Regions from separate parts of the Methylopila sp. 73B genome, predicted to be linked through region 1. Evidence: predicted binding sites of a transcription regulator. Region 1 holds the regulator's gene; the other holds the start of a gene.

Region 1 (3,417 bases):
CATCGCCGTGTCGCTCGGCCTCCAGTACGGCGTTCCGCTGGAGGAGTATGTGGAGGCCTTCACCTTCACCCGCTTCGAGCCGGCCGGCTTCGTGCAGGGCAACGACACCATCAAGAACGCGACGTCGATCCTCGACTACGTGTTCCGCGAGCTCGCGATCTCCTACCTCTCGCGCTACGACCTCGCGCACGTCGACCCCTCCGACATCACGCCGGACGCGATCGGCGGCGGCGTCGAGCAGGGCAAGGCCCCGAGCGCGCCGGTGTCGAAGGGTCTGCTGCGCGGTCGTCAGCTGTCGGCGGTGCCGTCCGTCAGCCCGACGCCTGAGCCGAAGGGCGCGTCGAACGTGACCACGATCGGGACGCCCCGTCCCGTCTCCGCGGGCCTCGCCGTCCAAGGGGCGACCGCCCTCAAGCGCGAGCCGCAGCCGGCGGCCGAGGAGGCCCTTGGCCACCTCGCCTGGGAGGCCCCCGCGCCCGCCCCGGCCGCCAAGACCGCCGAGACCCGCCGCATGGAGGCTCGCGTCAAAGGCTATGAAGGCGATAACTGCTCAGAGTGCGGCAACTACACGATGGTCCGCAACGGCACCTGCCTGAAGTGCGACACCTGCGGAAGCACGAGCGGCTGCAGCTGAACGCCGACGACGTAGAGATCCGCGCTCTCTACGAGCCTTCGGCTGTCCGTAGCTGGACAATACCTTTCGAGAACCCGGGCGGTCCCAGTGGGGCCGCCCGGAAAGCTTTATGGAACATACGACGAACGTTTGCGCATGCTGCGCTGGGGCCGGTGGTGGTCCTGCAGGGAGATCTCCCCCGCGTCGCCCGGCGCCTCGGCGCCCAAGGCTTGTTAAGCCGCGCGGGAACGGAACGTTAAGAGTTGCGGAACACATCTAGAACAGGTAGATATCTGTTCATGATTTGTTTTGATTCTTGGCGGGCCCGCCCATGCTGACGCGCAAACAGTACGAACTGCTCCGCTTCATCCATGAGCGGCTGAAGGAGACCGGCGTGCCGCCCTCCTTCGACGAGATGAAGGACGCGCTGGATCTCAAGTCGAAATCCGGCATTCACCGCCTCATCATGGCGCTCGAGGAGCGCGGGTTCATCCGGCGCCTGCCGAACCGCGCGCGGGCGCTGGAGGTGGTGAAGCTGCCGGAGGCGGCGGCCCCCCCTGTCTCGCGGCCCACGGGCCGGTTCGCTCCCAACGTCATCGAGGGCAATCTGGGGCGGGTGCGCCCGCCGCAGTCGGACGACGACGACAACCGCATGGTCGCGATCCCGGTCATGGGCCGGATCGCCGCCGGCGTGCCGATCGAGGCGATCCAGGCGAAGAGCCACACCATCGCGGTCTCCCCCGACATGCTGTCCACGGGCGAGCACTTCGCGCTCGAGGTGCGCGGCGACTCGATGATCGAGGCCGGCATCCTCGACGGGGACCTTGTCCTCATCCGCAAGCAGACCGTCGCGGACACCGGCGACATCGTTGTCGCGCTCGTCGACGACGAGGAGGCGACGCTGAAGCGCCTGCGCAAGCGCGGCGCGTCGATCGCCCTCGAAGCGGCGAACCCGGCCTACGAGACGCGTATTTTCGGCCCCGACCGGGTGGCGATCCAGGGGCGGCTCGTCGGGCTGATCCGGCGCTACTGATCGTCGTCCAAAGGCAAGTCGTCGTCGGCCGGGTCGGTCGGGTCGACCGGCTTTGTAATGTCACTCGATTGCGGCGGACGACGGGGTTCGAAACGCAGCGCCAGAACGTCCGGCGGCGGGCGGACCGTCGCCGCCGCTCCCTCCCAGGGCCTATGTCCGGCGGGATCGCGCGCGGCGGTCGCGACGAATGCGTCGCCCTCGCGCGTGAGCGACAGCGCGCCGGTGGCGCGCAACGCGGCGCGGTCGATGACGGCCGCCGTCTTAGCGCAGGCAGGCGGCGCCTCAAGCCGGGTGATGACGAGCGCCGCCCGCCGGCAATCCTCCTCGAAAGCGCGCGCGTCCCAGACCAGCGCGACGTCGCGTTCGTCGTCGAGCCGGCCGACGCAGCCATAGGCGTCGCAGCGCGGCGTCGCCGACCTCGGTGGCCGGCCGTCGCGGTCGACGATGTCGCCGTCGGCCGCGAGCCAGACCTTCGCGGCGAAGGTGGTCGGGCGGGCGCCCAGCAGCGCCAGCCGCCCGTCGGCGCCCCGGATCGCGGCGGCGCGGCCGTCGCGGTCGATCACCAGGTCCGGTCGCCCAGGAGCCGCAGCCAAAGCGAGGCCCGCCGCAATTACGGGCGCGGCTGCGTAGCGGAGGGCGGTTCGCCACACGCAGAGCCAGGCCAGCCCCAGCGACAGCAGGGCGAGCGCCGGGGCGCCGAAGGCTGGGATCGCGCGCTCGGAGCCCGGCCAGGAGGCGACCGCGCGGGCGATCGCCAGCACGCCGCTGAGGCCCCAGCCCATCAGGCTCCACCAGGGGCCGTCGAGGCCGAGCGGCGCGAACAGCAGGCCGCCGACCACGCAGGGCATGACGATCAGGCTGATCAGCGGCGTCGCGAGCGCGTTGCCGGCCAGCGCGTAGGGCGTCACCCGGTGGAAGTGGTAGGCGGCGAAGGGCGCGGTCGCGAGCCCCGCCACCAGCGTGGTGACGAGCGCGAGCGCCGCCGCGGTCCTCAGCCACCGGAGCGCGCGCGCCGCCCGGCCGTCGGGCGGCGGACGCTCATCGCGCGGCCGGGCCTCGAACCAGGCGACGAGCGCCGCGACGGCCGCGAACGACATCTGGAAACTTGGCCCCAGGACGGCCTCGGGGGTCAGCGTCATGACGCCCAGCGCGGCGAGCGCCAGGTTGCGCGGGGTGACGGCCGGGCGGCCGACAACGACGGCCACGAACACGATCGCGACCATCAGGAAGGAGCGCTGGGTCGCCACCTCCGCGCCGGAAAGCGCGAGGTAGAACGCGGCGCCCGCGAGCGCGACGATCGCAGCTATGCTCTTCACCGGCCAGGCGAGCGCCGCGCGTTGCGACAGCGCGAGGGCGGCGCGCACCAGCCAGAACAGGGTGCCCGCGACCAGCGCCATGTGCAGCCCGGAGATCGATAGGATGTGGCTGAGGCCGGCCGCGCGCATCTCGTCCTCGACGGTCGCGCTGATCGGCCCGCGCACGCCGGTGACGAGCGCCGCCGCGACGGCGCCCTCGTCGCCGCCGACTGTGGCCGAGATCCGCGACGTCAGGCGCTCCCGCAGCCGTTCGAGCCGGGCGGACAGCCGCTCGGCGGCGCCCGCGTCCGCCGCGGGTCCGAGATTGCGGACGTCCCTCGCCTGCTGCCCCGTCGCGCCCACGCCCTCGAAGAAGGCGGCCCGGGCGAAGTCGTAGCCGCCGGGCCGCACCGGCCCTTGCGGCGGACGCCAGAACGCCGACAGCGTCAGGCGGTCGCCAGCGGACAGGACCGGGT
Region 2 (3,417 bases), 760 kb from region 1:
GCCGGCCGCGATCCTCTTCGCGGTCAAGCCGCAGATGGCGACCGCCGCGCTTCCGAGCGTCGCGGGCTTTATTGGCCCCGATACCGTCGTCGTGTCCATTCTCGCCGGAACGACGCTCAGGACGCTGCGCAGCGGGCTTCCCGATGGCGCCGCCGTGGTGCGGACCATGCCGAACACGCCGGCCTCCGTTGGCCGCGGGATCACGGCCTGCGTCGCAGGCGAAGGCGTCAACGCGAGGCAGCGGGCTCTGGCGGACCGCCTGCTGCAGACCTGCGGCGAGGTTGTGTGGGTCGACGACGAGGCGTTGATCGACGCCGTCACCGGCGTGTCCGGTTCGGGCCCCGCCTATGTGTTTCTGATGGCGGAATCGCTCGCGCGCGCAGGCGTCGCGGCCGGGCTGTCGCCTGAACTCGCCGGCAAGCTCGCGCGGGCCACCATCGAGGGGGCGGGCGAATTGCTGCATCGTTCCCCCGAGACGCCGGAAACGTTGCGGAAGAACGTAACCTCTCCAAACGGCACGACGGCCGCGGCGCTCGGCGTCCTGATGGCGGCCGACGGCCTCGATCCTTTGCTCGAGCGCGCCGTGGCGGCGGCGACGGCGCGCTCCCGGGAACTTGCGGGCTAAGCCGCACGGGCCGCCTTGGAACAAACGCGCGCCGTGCCCATAATCGCGTGACGAGCGAGCACCACAAACCCGCGAGGAGACGCGCCATGGCACGCAATCCATCGTCTAGCGACGCTTCGTCGGCGAAGCCGTCGAAGGCCGAGCCCGGACCCGATCCGCGCGACAAAGCGATCGACGCGCTGTTCTCGCTGCTCGCCGAGAGGCCGTGGGGCGAGATCGGCCTGCATGATCTGGCCGAACGGGCCGGTATCGGCTTGGCGGACCTTCGCGGCCTGTTCCCTTCGAAGGGCGCGGTGCTGGCTGGCTTCGTCCGCAAGATCGATCTCGACGTCCTCAATCACGACGTCAAGGATATGGCCGACGAGCCGGCGCGCGAGCGTCTCTTCGACGTGCTGATGCGGCGTTTCGAGGCACTGGCCCCCTACCGCGAGGGCTTGCGCGCCGCCCGCCGCGGCGTGATGCGCGATCCGCTCGGCGCAGCCGAGATGAACAAGGTCGCGGTCTCGTCGATGCAGTGGATGCTGGCGGCGGCCGGCGTGCAGGAATCCGGCCCGTTGGGGGCCGCTCGCGCTCAGGCGCTTGTGCTCGTTAACGCGCGCGTCTTCGAGACCTTCCTGAACGATTCTGATCAGGGCCTCGCCCGCACCATGAAGGCGCTCGACGAGGAGCTCCGCAAGGCCGAACGCTGGGCCCGCCGCGCCGACGACGCGCTCCGCTTGACGGCTCCGTTTCGCGACGTGTGCGACCGCGCCTTCGCTCGCCGGCCCCGTAAGGACGACGCCGACGACCTGGCGAGCGCCGCGTGAGCTGGACTGCTGAAGCCGCGTCGCCCGTCATAGGCTTCGACGATTTCCTGAAGGTCGATGTCCGTGTGGGCGTCGTCGTCGAAGCCGAGCCCTATCCCGAGGCGCGAAAGCCCGCGATCAAGCTCAGGATCGACTTCGGCCCGGACATTGGCGTGAAGCGATCGTCGGCGCAGATTACCAAGCACTACGCGCCAGAGGCGTTGATCGGTCGTCAAGTGGTGGCGGTGGTGAACTTTCCGCCGCGTCAGATCGGCAAGTTCATCTCCGAGGTCTTGACCCTCGGAGTGCCCGACGCCGACGGGGAGGTCGTGCTGCTGTCGCCGACGACCGCCGTGCCGAACGGCGGCCGCCTGTTTTGAACACGCGCGTCAGCGCTTCTGGTTGCGGGCGTCCTTGAGTTCGTCGATCGCCATCGAGGCCTCGGCCTTTGTCAGGTCCGGCTTGTAAGCCTCGGCGCCGGTCTCCTCGGAGAGCGTCTTCAGGTAGGAGGCCTGAGCGCCGGTCATCGGCTCGTCGCCGGACACCCAGTCACTCGGATCCTTCTCCGCGTTGCTCTCGGGATCGGGCGCGGTCTTCGGATTGGGGTGAACCTCGTGAGCCGGAGCGCCGGGCGTCGGCGCATCGGGGTCCGCCGCACGGCGGGCGTCGACATGGGCTTGCGGGCGGCTTTCAGCCATGGGGCGTTTCCTCGTTCTGTCTTCGTTCACAGAGGGAAACGCTCGAAGGGAATGACGGTTCCTCTACGGCGGACACGAAAAAGCCCCGGCGCGGGGCGCGCGCCGGGGCTTTCGGAGGAACGGGCGGCGCTGGTCCAACGCCGCCGTTCGGAGCGGCTTACGGGCAGGCGCGCTGGCGCCCGTCGTAGCCCGTATAGGTGCCGGTCCGCGGATTGTACGAGCGGAACCGCTGTGCGCAGTAGCTGTCGCCGCGCGAATAGCTGCGGCCGTTCGCCGCTCCCGCGATCAGAGCGCCGGCCGCCAGGCCCGCGATGCCTGCCGCCGCATAGCCGCCGTAGTCCCGATCACGATAGTACCGCCGCCCATAATAGCGCCGTCCGTAGTACCTGCGCCCGCCATAGTGCCGGCGTCCGCCGTAATACCGCCGGCTGGAGAAATGCCGACGGCCCCCGTAGTGGCGACCTCCGCCCCAGCCGCGTCCGCCGCGCCAGCGGCGCCGATCCACGGTCTGGATGTCTCCGGTCTGCATGTCGGTCAGCGCTTGGGCGCGCACCTGCTCCAGCGTCGCCCGCGGCTTCGGCGCGCGGGGCGGAGCCGCTTCGGCGCTGACGACTCCCGTCAGGCCGATCGTTGCGGCGATCGCTATGGCGAGCGTCTTTCGCATCTTTTGAAGCTCCTGATTTTTAAGGGCGCGCGTTGCGCGCCAGATTCTGCGCCTCTCCCACCGGAGATAACTCGACCGTCCGGCGGAAGGTTTCGCGGCAGCCGGCCGGGCGCCTCACGTCTGCGTGACGACCTCGCGAGGCCTTGGCTGTCGGTCTGATTTGTCTCGGCGCGATTCCGGATTAGGGTCGCGCGCCGTCCGCTGCGTCCGAGGTCGCGACCCGCCATGCGCCGTTTGCTCGCAAGCCTCATCCTGATGATCGCCGGCGGCGCGGCCGACGCCGCCCAGTTCGAGGGCTGGAACGTCGCGTGCGGAACGGGCAAGCCGGCAGGAGACTGTCGGGTCGAGATCGCCGCGTCCCGCACCACCGCGACGTCCGCCACGCTCGCGGCGCAACGCGCCGGCCCCAAGGACGCCCAGCCGAAGCTCACTTTGTCGATCGACGTCGACGGCGCCCTGAACCGGCCGCGCGTGGCGCTCGCGGTCGACGGAGGTCCGCCGATCCGCTTCGCCTCGGGCGCGGATCTCGCGAGCGCCCCGGGGCCGGGCGGGGGCGTCGAGATCCGCTTTTCCGACGCGGCCACCCGGAAGCTCCTGCCCTTTCTCCGGCGCGGCAAGATGCTGACCGTGGCGATCGTCGCGGAG

Evidence for each region. Region 1 encodes LexA, which represses DNA repair genes until DNA is damaged. Its sites were predicted from a motif close to TGTTCNNNNTGTGTTCNG; they were not measured.
Region 2: a site for LexA is predicted at 2,121-2,138, ahead of K244_RS21715 (DUF3072 domain-containing protein). Genes of this name have one in related genera too.

Annotation. Positions count from the first base shown of each region.
Region 1 covers NZ_JAFV01000001.1:1,160,527-1,163,943, forward strand. The annotation lists gene K244_RS0105625 (vitamin B12-dependent ribonucleotide reductase) at 1-634, shown strand, start outside; gene lexA (transcriptional repressor LexA) at 945-1,646, shown strand; gene K244_RS0105635 (ComEC/Rec2 family competence protein) at 1,640-3,417, opposite strand, start outside.
Region 2 covers NZ_JAFV01000001.1:1,918,487-1,921,903, reverse strand. The annotation lists gene proC (pyrroline-5-carboxylate reductase) at 1-625, shown strand, start outside; gene K244_RS0109325 (hypothetical protein) at 712-1,431, shown strand; gene K244_RS0109320 (tRNA-binding protein) at 1,428-1,790, shown strand; gene K244_RS21715 (DUF3072 domain-containing protein) at 1,800-2,108, opposite strand; gene K244_RS22645 (BA14K family protein) at 2,266-2,772, opposite strand; gene K244_RS0109305 (DUF1176 domain-containing protein) at 2,998-3,417, shown strand, end outside.